Rhodobium gokarnense: one gene and its partner. The protein of the gene in region 1 interacts with the protein of each later gene in a pairwise test. Links are inferred from orthologs where the notes say so. Each region holds a gene or a part of one and is shown on either strand. Other genes may lie near its edges.

Region 1 (6,017 bases):
GCCCTTGTCGAGGCTGACGAGGCCGCTCAGCGCGCCGAAATGGCGGTTCGGCGACCACAGCTCGAAGCCGCCCAGATATTCCAGACGGCCGAAGCGGGAAAGGTCGGGATAGCCGATCCTGAAATGGGCGATCGGCGCGGAGCGGACCTCGATGCTTTCCGGTCCCGGCGGGATCCTCGGGGCTGCCGCCGCGGCAAGCGGAGCGGCGAGGGCGCAGCAAAGGAGGAGCGCGCCAAGCGCCGTCCTCATGCGCGGCGCCTCATCGCGTCGCCCTGCGGCGCGCCGCGCCCTGGTCCCGGTGGCGCTCCGCCGGCGGGTCGTCGAAGAGGTCCGCGAGCTGGTCGGTCATGGCGCCGGCGAGTTCGTCCGCATCGACGATGGTGACGGCGCGGCGATAGTAGCGGGTGACGTCGTGGCCGATGCCGATGGCGATCAGCTCCACCGGCGAGCGCTCCTCGATTTCCTCGATGACCTGGCGCAGGTGCCGCTCCAGGTAGTTGCCGGAATTGACCGACAGGGTGGAGTCGTCGACCGGGGCGCCGTCGGAGATCATCATCAGGATGCGGCGGTTCTCCGGGCGGGCGAGAATGCGCTTGTGGGCCCAGTCCAGGGCCTCGCCGTCGATGTTCTCCTTCAGGAGCCCCTCGCGCATCATCAGGCCGAGATTGCGCCGGGCCCGGCGCCAGGGCGCATCGGCCGCCTTGTAGACGATGTGGCGCAGGTCGTTGAGGCGGCCGGGAAGCTGCGGCTTGCCGTTCTGCAGCCAGTGCTCGCGAGCTCGCCCGCCCTTCCAGGCGCGGGTGGTGAAGCCGAGGATCTCGACCTTGACGCCGCATCTTTCCAGGGTGCGGGCGAGGATGTCGGCGCAGATCGCGGCGACCGTGATCGGCCGGCCGCGCATGGAGCCGGAATTGTCGAGGACGAGGGAGACGACGGTGTCGCGGAACTCCGCCTCGCGTTCGCTCTTGAAGGCGAGCGGCTGCATCGGGTCGGTGACGACGCGGGTGAGCCGGGCGGTGTCGAGGATGCCCTCTTCCAGGTCGAAGTCCCAGGCGCGCTGCTGCTGGGCCATCAGCTTGCGCTGCAAGCGGTTGGCGAGCCGGGCGACGGCGCCGGTCAGGTGGTCGAGCTGCTTGTCGAGGTGGCTGCGCAGGCGGTCGAGCTCGGCGGCGTCGCACAGCTCCTCGGCCTTGATCGTCTCGTCGAAGCGGGTGGTGTAGACCTTGTAGTCGAATTGCGGCGGCCGGTTGCTGAGCCGCTGGTCCGGGCGTTCCGCCTCGCCGGCCTCGCTGGGGTCGGCGGTGAGGTCCTGGTCGTCGACGCTGTCGGCATAGGTGTCGGTCGCTTCGGCATCGCCCGCTTCCGATTCCTCGCCGGAGACCTCGATCTCTTCGGGCGAGGAGGCATCGGCGGCATCGCTTTCGTCGCTCTCGCCGTCCACCTCCGTGTCGCTCATGTCCGAGCGGTCGTCGTTGTCGTCCTCGTTGCTGTCGTCCGGATCGCCGCCGAGCTGGTCGGCCATGTCCAGCGAGACGATCATGTCGCGCACGGTGACGGCGAAGTCGCGCTGGTCCTCGAGGGCCTCCATCAGCCGGTCGAGGTCGCCGCCGGCCTTTTCCTCGATCATCGGGCGCCACAGGTCGACGATGTGCCTTGCGCTCTTGGGCGGTGGCGTTCCCGTCAGCCGCTCGCGCACCATGAGGGCGACGATCTCCTCCATCGGCGCGTCGTCGCGGCTCGTCATCTCGTGGTACTTGCTGCGGTGGTAGCGGTCTTCCAGCATGGCGTTGAGGTTGCCGGAAACGCCCTTCATGCGCTGGGCGCCGATGGAATCGCAGCGCGCCTGTTCGACGGCCTCAAAGAGGGCGCGGGCGTTCTGGCCTTCCGGCATCAGGGAGCGGTGGAGGGCCGGATTGTGGGCGGCGAGCTTCAGGGCGATGGAATCGCCGACGCCGCGCAGGATGGCGATATCGTTGCGGGTCGGCCGGCGCGGCGGCTCGGGCAGCCGTGCCTTGTTGCCGGCCATGCCCGGCCGATCGGTGGCGAAGCTGACCTCAAGGTCGTCGCGGCCGGAAATCGCGCGCATGGTGATGCCGACGGCCCGCTTGACGGGCTCGGTCGGCGCCGCTGCCTTGCTGTTCGGCCGGTGGTTCGAGGTCATCGCGGCTCCCGCATTCCCTGGCTCAGGACAGGACGACGTTGGCCGCCGATTCCGGCAGGTCGCGGTCGAAGCAGCGCTGGTAGAATTCGGCCACCACCGGGCGTTCCAGTTCGTCGCACTTGTTGAGGAAGGTGACGCGGAAGGCAAAGCCGAGGTCGCCGAAGATGTCGGCGTTCTCCGCCCAGGTGATGACTGTGCGCGGGCTCATCACGGTCGACAGATCGCCGTTGATGAAGGCGTTGCGGGTCATGTCGGCGACGCGCACCATCTTGGAGACCGTGTCGCGGCCCTCGTCGGACTGGTAGTGCTTGGCCTTTGCCAGCACGATGTCGACCTCGTTGTCGTGCGGCAGGTAGTTCAGCGTGGTGACGATCGACCAGCGGTCCATCTGGCCCTGGTTGATCTGCTGGGTGCCGTGGTAGAGGCCGGAGGTGTCGCCGAGGCCGACGGTGTTGGCGGTGGCGAACAGCCGGAAGCTCGGATGCGGACGGATGACCCGGTTCTGGTCGAGGAGCGTCAGCCGGCCCTGGACCTCCAGCACGCGCTGGATGACGAACATGACGTCCGGGCGGCCGGCGTCGTACTCGTCGAAGACCAGCGCGGTGTTGGTCTGCAGCGCCCAGGGCAGGATGCCGTCGCGGAACTCGGTGACCTGCATGCCCTCGCGGACGACGATCTGGTCCTTGCCGACCAGGTCGATGCGCGAGATGTGGCTGTCGAGGTTGATGCGCACGCAGGGCCAGTTGAGCCGGGCCGCGACCTGCTCGATATGGGTCGACTTGCCGGTGCCGTGGTAGCCGGTGACGATGACGCGGCGGTTGCGGGCAAAACCGGCGAGGATCGCGAGCGTCGTGTCGCGGTCGAACAAATAGTCCGGGTCGACGTCGGGGACGTGCTCGTCGCGGTCGGAAAACGCCGGAACTTCCAGATCGGTGTCGATGCCGAACACCTGCCGGACGGAAATCTTCATGTCGGGCACGCCGGCGAGGGCTTCTGCGGTCTCAGTCATTGTCTATCCCCGGGCTCCGCGGGAGGTCGCGGATGTCGTTGGCGGACGCTTCTTTCAGGTCCTGGAGGCTGATCATAGGAGCATTTAGAACATCGGGCGGCGAATTGAAAACCATTCCCGCCGGCCGGCGGGCGGAATCGGCGGCGGGCCGACGCGGGAAGGCGCAAAAAGCCGCCACTTTGCGGCCCTTGAAAATTCCTTCCAAAAACGGCGATTCAGTGTCAGGGCGCTGCCGGCCGCACGGCGCGCGGTCAGCAGAAGCCGGCCTGCTTGAGGATGTTGTAGGCCTGGATGACCTGGCGCAGGCGCTCTTCCAGCGAGCGGTCGCCGCCATTGGCGTCCGGGTGGTGGCGCTTCACCAGTTCCTTGAAGCGGGCCTTGATCTCGGTCTTGTCGGCGGACAGCTCCAGCTTCAGCACCTCAAAGGCGTGGCGCTGGGCCTTGGTGAGGCGGCGCTCGCGCCGGGCGGCGCGGCTCTCCGCGCCGTGGTCCTTTTGGCCGCGGAAGAACTCGAAGGGATCGTAGGTGCGGGAGTTCCAGCGCCGGCGGGCGCGTGCCGCGATGCTCTCCTCGGCCTCGGTCGGTGAGCGGTTGGCGCCCATCTTCCAGGTCGGGCGGTGGCCGATGGCGGAGTTCTTCAGGTAGGCGGCGATGGCGTCGTTGTCCATGCCGGAGAAGTAGTTGTAGGACTTGTTGTACTGGCGCACGTGGTCGAGGCAGAAGTTGAGATACTCGCCCTCGCGGTTGCGGCCCATCGGCGCGCGGTGGGGCGCGGCGGCCTCGCAGCCCTCCCAGTCGCAGGTCGGGTGTTCGCGGGTGACCGGCTGCTCCTTGGTGCGCCTGACCCTGATCTGGTCGAATATGGCCGAGTCGAATTTCATGGGCGGATTATGTCGGGTGCAGCAGGCAGGAACAAGTCATTGACCGCCGCGAAACGGCGCGTGAGTCCCCTGGCGGTCATCGGAATGATTCCTAGATAGTGAGTCGACGCGGCTTTGGAAATAGGTGGTTTCGCCAGTGAGCATGAGAGACAAGATTGAAGCAAAACTTAAACTTGCCCTTCGGCCGGAGAGCATCCGGGTCGAGGACGAGTCGGCCAAGCACGCGGGCCATATCGAGCGGCACGGCCATGCGGACCAGGGCGGCGACACCCATTTCCGGGTCTGGATCGTCTCCGACATGTTCGCCGGCAAGAGCCGGGTGGAATGCCACCGGATGATCACCGATCTCCTCGCCGAGGAGTTCGACGCCGGGCTCCATGCGCTGGCGATCCACAGCTCCACCCCGGCGCAATCGGCGTAACGGACGCTCCTGTCACAGCGCGAAAAAAATGGCGGTCGCGCGTGCGCGGCCGCCTTTTTCGTCGGTGTCTATGGTCGGCTCAGATATGGGTCAGACCGTGGTCTTTGAGAAGTACCAGTCGGTGTAGTCGTAGCCTTCGGAGGCGCGCTTGTCGGCGGCATCGACCGTCATCGGCGGCGGCACGATCACCTTGTCGCCGGGCTGCCAGTTCTCCGGCGTTGCCACCTTGTTGGCGTCGGAGGTCTGCAGGGCGGCGATCAGGCGCACGAACTCGTCGATCGAGCGGCCGTTCGACATCGGGTAGTAGACCATCGCCCGAAGGATGCCTTCCGGATCGATGATGAAGGTGGCGCGCACGGCCGAGGTGTCGCTGGCGCCCGGCTGGATCATGCCGTAGGCCTTGGCGACCTGCATAGACAGGTCGGCGATGATCGGGAACTTGATGTCGACGCCCCAGTGCTCCTTGATGTTGCGGACCCAGGCGATGTGCGAGTGCGGGCTGTCGATCGACAGGCCCAGGAGCTCGCAGTTCATGGCCGCGAACTTGTCGTGGGCGTTGGCAAAGCCCATGAACTCGGTGGTGCAGACCGGCGTGAAGTCGGCCGGGTGCGAGAACAGCACCAGCCACTTGCCGCGGTAGTCGGCGAGCGACTTCTCGCCGTGGGTGGTCGGGGCGGTGAAATCGGGGGCCGGCCTGTTCAGTTGGGGGAAGGCGGGCGGGGTTTCGGTATCCATCGCGAGGGCTCCTTATATGCGATTTAGAATGATTATATTATTGGAGGTTTTCTAATATTAGGAAAGCCTGAATTTCCGATCCTGCCAATTTGTCGCAGGCACGAGGAATTTCCGTTTTTCAGCAAGGACTTTGCACGATTTCGGGTCGCTGCAGACTCTACTGCAAGCGCCTGCCAAAGGAATTGAACATCCGCAATCGCGGGATGTGACATGCCGACTTATCCAGGGCATGCGGGGCCGCGGTGCGGACATTCGACGGCGCAATTGCGGCCGAAAATCCGGCAAGCGGACAAATGGTGACGGGCATCACAACGGCCGGGTCCGATCTCTCCTACCTTTCAATCATCGACGGACGGCAAGCCGCCGCCGCCGGACCAGAAAAAGCCAGAGACAGGAACCCGCGGGGCAGAGCCCCCCGCAAACCCGGAGACGAAACGATGTTTGCCAAGACCCTGTTCGCCAAGTCCAAGACCACCGTTTGCGGCCTGACCGCCGCCGCGATCCTCGCCGGTTCGCTGGCCTCCACCTCGGCCACCGCCGCGCCGATGAATGTCGGTCCGGCGCTCGCCAAGGCCGAGATCAGCGCCGACACCTCGGGCGACGTCACCAAGGTCGGCTGGCGCCGCCGCCACCGCCACCACCACGGCGGAGCCGCTGCCGCGGGCCTCGTGTTCGGCCTTGCCGCCGGTGCCATCGCCGCCGGTGCCTATGCCCAGCGGGACTGCGGTTGGGTGATCGTCCGCAAGAAGCGCTACAACCGCTGGGGCGAGCGCGTGATCGTCCGCAAAAAGGTCTGGGTCTGCGACTGAT
Region 2 (5,955 bases), on another replicon or contig:
GTCAGCGTGCCGGGCCCGGCCCATGTCGCCCTCTTTGCCGAGGACCAGGCGCGCTACGTCGTCACCTGCAAGGCAGCCGACGCCATGGCCCTTACGCGCGATGCCGAAGCGGCCGGAATTCCCGTCGCCGAACTCGGCACCGTTGGCGGCAGCGACATCGATCTTGGCGACGGTGCCGCCATTTCCATTGCAAAACTGAAGGAACGCCACGAGAATTGGTTTCCGGAATATATGGCCGGCGAGTAGCACGACTCGCGACATAAAACGGCGCCAGAAGGAGAGTGACAGTCATGGCAATGGATGCGGGGGCGATCGAAGACATGATACGGGAAGCCTTTCCCGACGCCCGGATCGAGATTCGCGATCTCGCCGGAGACGGCGATCACTTCGCCGCCGTCGTCGTATCCGAGGCGTTCCGCGGCAAGACCCGCGTCCAGCAGCACCAGATGGTCTACGAGGCGCTGAAGGGCAATATGGGCGGCCAGCTCCATGCCCTTGCCCTGCAGACGAGTGCGCCCGATTGAGCGGTGATCTATCCGGGCAAATGGGGTAGCCGATGGCGAGCGACATTCCGAGCATCCTCTCGCACGTCTCCCTCGGCGTCACCGACCTTGCCCGCTCCATCGCCTTTTACGACCAAGTGATGCCGACCATCGGCGCGGTGAAGAAGATGGACGTGCCGGAGATCGGCGTTGCCTATGGCAAGGCCTATCCGGAGTTCTGGATCCAGCGTCCGATCGACGGCCAGCCGGCCGGCGTTGGCAACGGCACCCACATCGCGTTCCTGACCGGCTCCACGGACGAGGTCGACGCCTTCCATGCGGCCGCGCTCGCCGCCGGCGGCACGGACGACGGAATGCCCGGCTGGCGCCCGCAATATTCGCCCGCCTACTACGCCTGCTTCGTCCGCGACCCAGACGGCCACAAGATCGAGGCCATGTTCTGGGATGCCGAAAAGGCGAAAATCGAAAGTCACACAGGGTGACCGGCTGTAATTTGCCTGCCGCGCCCTATGTGTCTAGCATCGGGTCAGTTACACCCTAAAGAATTCCAACACCCACGCTTCGCGGCCTTGACCCGCGACAACGAGGAGAAATCGAATGAGTGGCATTTCGGACTGGATCAAGCACGAGGTCGACAGCAACGATGTCGTCCTGTTCATGAAGGGCACCCCGACCTTCCCGCAATGCGGGTTTTCCGGCCAGGTCGTGCAGATCCTCGAATATCTTGGCGCCGAGTACAAGGGCATCAACGTGCTGGACTCCGACGAGCTCCGCAACGGCATCAAGGAATATTCCAACTGGCCGACGATCCCGCAACTCTACGTGAAGGGCGAATTCGTCGGCGGCTGCGACATCGTCCGCGAAATGTTCCAGGCCGGCGAACTGCAGGCCCACATGAAGGACAAGGGCCTCAACGTCCGCGAGACCCAGGCCTCCTGACGCCGAAGCGGCCGGACCCCGGCCGAGGCAAGATCGAACAAACGAAAAAGCCACGTGCGGCCGCGCGTGGCTTTTTTGATATCAGACCGATCACGAAACAAAACGGGCCGCGGCAATAGCCGCGGCCCGTTTCTGAATTCGCAAATATATTCGGCGCTTAGCGCGAATAGAACTCGATGACGAGGTTCGGTTCCATCATCGCCTGGTAGGGCACGTCGGCGAGCTGCGGGATGCTGACGAACGTCGCCGTGACCTTGTTGTGGTCGGCGTCGATGTAGTCCGGCACGTCGCGCTCGGCGAGCTGCATGGCTTCCAGCACCAGGATCATCTGCTTGGAGCGCTCGCGCACCTCGATGGTGTCGCCCGGCTTGCAGCGGTAGCTCGAAATGTTGACCTTGCGACCGTTGACCTTGATGTGGCCGTGGTTGATGAACTGGCGGGCGGCGAACACCGTCGGCACGAACTTGGCGCGGTAGACGATGGCGTCGAGCCGGCTCTCCAGAAGGCCGATCAGGTTCTCCGAGGTGTCGCCCTTCAGCCGGGTCGCCTCGTCGTAGATGCGGCGGAACTGCTTCTCGGAGATGTTGCCGTAATAGCCCTTCAGCTTCTGCTTGGCGCGCAGCTGCACGCCGAAGTCGGAGAGCTTGCCGCGGCGGCGCTGGCCGTGCTGGCCGGGCCCGTATTCGCGGCGGTTGACGGGGCTCTTCGGACGGCCCCAGATGTTCTCGCCAAGGCGGCGGTCGATCTTGTACTTGGCGGAATGGCGCTTGGACATCGCGGATCCTTGAATAACGTTTCGGGTCAGGATACGCGCCCTCCTCTGCCCTGGGGACCCAGGGCCGACAGGAACCCGGCGATGCGCTCGCCCGAAGCCGCCGAAGCGGCAAAGGTTCCACGGGTGCGTGAAAAAGCTGAACGGGCCCTGACGGACCCGCTCGGCGAGGCGTTGATTACAGGAACGGCGAACGCCTGTCAAACCGCACCATGCGGGAGAAACGCGCCGCCCGTGCCCCCGCCCGGTGCTCGCCGGCCCTTCCGCCAAGCCCAACTGTCATTGAATGTTCATATTGGGGCAACCAATTCGAAACCGCCGCCCTGATAGACACTGTATAAAACCAAGAAGCATATCCGGAATTTTTACAAGGGCTTATTGACCGACGGCGATCCCGGAGCGGCCGGGATCGGGGATGGGGGAAAATGGCACAATTGCGCCTCGGCTGGACCACGGACGTTGCGGAAAAGAGCTTTGTCGAACCGAGCGAGGCCGAACGGCTCGCCCGCCTGGAGAACCTCAGGCTGGAGACGATCCTTTCCATCGTCGACTACGCCGTCCACCCGATCGTCGACATCAATTCCGGTGTCGTCTACGCCTATGAAGGCCTCCTTCGGAACCACGACAGGCTCGCCTTCGAGACCATCGCCGAACTCTTCAACTTCGCCTATGAGCACGACTTCCTCGCCGCCTTCGAGACGGCGCTGTTCGAAAAGCTGCTCGACAAGTTCATCCAGCTCCCGGCCGGCGTCGATCACAACCTCTTCATCAATCTCGACGGTCGCGACATCACCGGCGCCGAGGACCCGCGCGGCGCCCTCCTCGACATGGCCCGCGCGCGCGGCATCGAACCCTCGTGCCTGTGCTTCGAGATCGCCGAAAGCCACAAGGGCTACATGCGCCCGGCCTTCAAGGCCTTCATACAGAGGGTCCGCTCGCGCGGCGTGCGCATCGCCGTCGACGATTTCGGCCGCGATTTCTCCGGCTACCACCTGATGTACGAATACGAGCCGGACTTCGTGAAGATCGACAGGTTCTTCGTCCAGGGCGTCGACATCAGCCACCGCAAGCGCCTGTTCGTCTCCACCATCACCCATCTTGCCCACGTCATGGGCGCGCGCGTCGTCGCCGAGGGCGTGGAGACCAAGGGCGAACTCGCCGTCTGCCGCGACATCAGCTGCGATTTCCTGCAAGGCTTCCTGGTCGCACGGCCGTTCACGGACCCGCAGCGCGCCCGCCCGTTCTATGCGTTCCTCTCCGACCAGCGCGCCGAAAGCGATACGGACCGCAATCTCCTCGTGCGCGGCGAGATCCTGCGCATTCCGCCGATCGAGGTCGAAACGCCCTTGGAGACCGTGCTGTCGCGGTTCCGCATGTACCGGGAGTTCGACTATTTCCCGGTCATCAACAAGAACGGCGAGCCGCTCGGCATCATCCACGAGAACAGCCTGAAGAACTACACCTATTCCCGCTTCGGCTTTTCGCTGCTCAACAATGCCGGCCTCGACATCAATCTCCGCCAGTTCGTCTCCAAGAGCCCGATCGCCGACATCAACGCCGATCCGGAACAGATCCTTGACATCTTCGCCGGTGTCCTCAACTCCATGGGCGTCACCATCGTCGACGGCAGCCGCTATGTGGGGTTCCTCACCAACACCGCGCTCCTGAAGATGATCAACGAAAAGCGCCTGCGCCAGGCCCAGGACCAGAACCCGCTGTCGCGCCTGCCGGGCAACGGTTCCATCAACACCTTCATCGCCCATATCAGCACCCACGTCGCCGAGCCGCGCAGCATCTGCTACATCGACTTCGACAACTTCAAGCCGTTCAACGACCACTACGGCTTCCACATCGGCGACCGGGCGATCATGATGTTCGCCGACCTGATGCGAAAGCATCTCGGCCGCCGCGGCGTCTTCCTCGGCCATATCGGCGGCGACGACTTCTTCGTCGGCCACATCGGCTCCGGCTTTGCCGAAACGATCACCGAGATCGCCACACTGAAGGCGACGTTCCGGCGCGACGTGGAAAGCCTCTACTGCCCCGAGGACCGCAGCCGCGGCCACATCCGCGGCCGCGACCGCCAGGGCAACGAGGCCTGCTTTCCGCTGCTGGACTGCAGCGTTGCCGTGCTGCATCTGGAAGCCGGCACCGGCGTCGACGGCCCGGAAAGGGTCGCCCACGAGACGACGCTCTTAAAGCGCGAGGCGAAGGCCTCCTCGGTCGGCCTTGCCGTCTCCCGGCTCGAACGGCAGGACGGGGCCGTCCTCGTTCACCGCGTCGACATGGCGAATGCCCTGTCCACGATGCCGGTAATGTCCGCCGGCGCCTGACGCCCGGAGGTAAAGACGATCTCCGCAATCGGCCGGGCGGCGGGCTCAACGGCGCCTTTGTCCTCGCTCGCGCCGAGCACCACGCCGACCTGCCGGGCTATCGCACCGGCCGGATTGAGGAACGTCACCGGCCAGGGCGCCACCTCCGCCATCAGGTCGGCAAGGAACGGATAGTGGGTGCAGGCAAGGACGACGATGTCGGTTCGTGCACCCTCACGCTCGGCAAAGCACGGCGCGATCTCGGCCTTCAGCCGCGCCATGTCGACCGGCCGGCCTGACAGCCGGTCCTCGGCAAGAGCCGCCAGATGCGAAGCGCCGACCAGCGTCACCTTTGCCGCCGGCGCGAACTCGGCAATGAGGTCGAAGGTGTAGTCGCGGCGCACGGTCACCGGCGTCGCCAGCACGCTGAAGAGGCCCGTCTTCGTGCGCTCCGCCGCCATCTTGATCGCCGGGACCGTACCGACGAAGGGAATCGCGTGCCGCACCCGAAGATCGGCGAGCACCAGGGTGGAGGCCGTATTGCAGGCGATCACCACCGCATCCGGCCGGTGGCGCGCGATGAAATCGCCCAGCAGGTCGACGATATGGGTCCGGAGCGCCTCTTCCTCCCAGTCGCCGAAGGGAAACGCCGCATCGTCGGCGATGTAGACAATCTCCACGCCCAGTACCTGCGCGACGATCTCGCGGACGACGGAAAAGCCGCCGAATCCGGAATCGAAGACCAGAACCCGCCGCGTCACGACCCGGACTCCGCGTCATCGGCGGGCGGCGCGACGACGCCCTTGCGGGCGCGCCGGCGCGCGGCGATCTCCTCCGGCGTCAGCGGTCCGACCTCCAGCGCCGCGATGACGCCGCGAAGGGTCCGCACTTCCTGTTCGGTCAGGCTCGCCTTCTGCAGGATGCCGCGCAGGTTGCGCACCATCACCGGCCGCTTGTCGGCCGGCCGGAAGTAGTTGACCGAATCGAGCGCCGTTTCCAGATGGTCCATCAGCCGCATGAGATCGTCCTTGGAGGCGGGCAAATCGGCGCCGTCGTCGAAGGGAAGTGCACCGCCCAGCGCCGCCTTGCGCCATTCATAGGCCGTCACCAGCACCGCCTGGGCGACGTTCAGCGACGAGAACGTCGGATCGACCGGCAGCGTCAGGATGGCGTCCGCCAGCGCCACCTCGTCGTTGGTGAGGCCCCAGCGCTCGCGCCCGAACATCAGGCCCGTGGCAACGCCCTGCCCCATCAGCCCGGCCATCCGTGCGGCCGCCTCGTCCGGCCCGGCCACCGGCTTGGTCATCTCCCGCGACCGCGCCGTCGTTGCATAGACGACGGCAAGGTCGGCGACGGCCTCTTCGGGCGTGTCGAAAAGCTTCACGGTGTCGATGATGTGGTCGGCCCGGCTCGCCGCCGCCCGCGCCCG

The links.
Region 2: the proteins of M2319_RS07235 (region 1) and grxD interact in binary tests that used the Escherichia coli proteins (3 or more experiments, as listed by UniProt). The link is inferred for Rhodobium gokarnense from one-to-one orthologs.

The regions. Positions count from the first base shown.
Region 1 is NZ_JAOQNS010000003.1:435,424-441,440, reverse strand. What follows is about bases 3,000-5,832. They hold M2319_RS07235 (BolA family protein), read left to right. Parts: upstream 3,000-4,193; coding sequence 4,194-4,472; downstream 4,473-5,832. Other genes in these bases: M2319_RS07225 (hypothetical protein), read left to right, coding at 5,645-5,832; M2319_RS07230 (peroxiredoxin), read right to left, coding at 4,563-5,207; M2319_RS07240 (J domain-containing protein), read right to left, coding at 3,422-4,051; cobS (cobaltochelatase subunit CobS), read right to left, coding at 3,000-3,170. In the rest of the region: M2319_RS07255 (esterase-like activity of phytase family protein), read right to left, coding at 1-249; cobaltochelatase subunit CobT, read right to left, coding at 260-2,161; more of cobS, read right to left, coding at 2,184-2,999; more of M2319_RS07225, read left to right, coding at 5,833-6,016. UniProt on the Escherichia coli protein: Transcriptional regulator that plays an important role in general stress response. Has many effects on cell morphology, cell growth and cell division. Acts by regulating the transcription of many genes, including dacA (PBP-5), dacC (PBP-6), ampC and mreB.
Region 2 is NZ_JAOQNS010000007.1:85,403-91,357, reverse strand. The notes cover bases 1-2,771. They hold grxD (Grx4 family monothiol glutaredoxin), read left to right. Parts: upstream 1-1,100; coding sequence 1,101-1,442; downstream 1,443-2,771. Other genes in these bases: M2319_RS13430 (EAL domain-containing protein), read left to right, coding at 2,640-2,771; rpsD (30S ribosomal protein S4), read right to left, coding at 1,600-2,217; M2319_RS13445 (VOC family protein), read left to right, coding at 557-985; M2319_RS13450 (BolA family protein), read left to right, coding at 291-524; purL (phosphoribosylformylglycinamidine synthase subunit PurL), read left to right, coding at 1-246. In the rest of the region: more of M2319_RS13430, read left to right, coding at 2,772-4,547; murI (glutamate racemase), read right to left, coding at 4,487-5,287; M2319_RS13420 (RNA methyltransferase), read right to left, coding at 5,284-5,955. UniProt on the Escherichia coli protein: Monothiol glutaredoxin involved in the biogenesis of iron-sulfur clusters.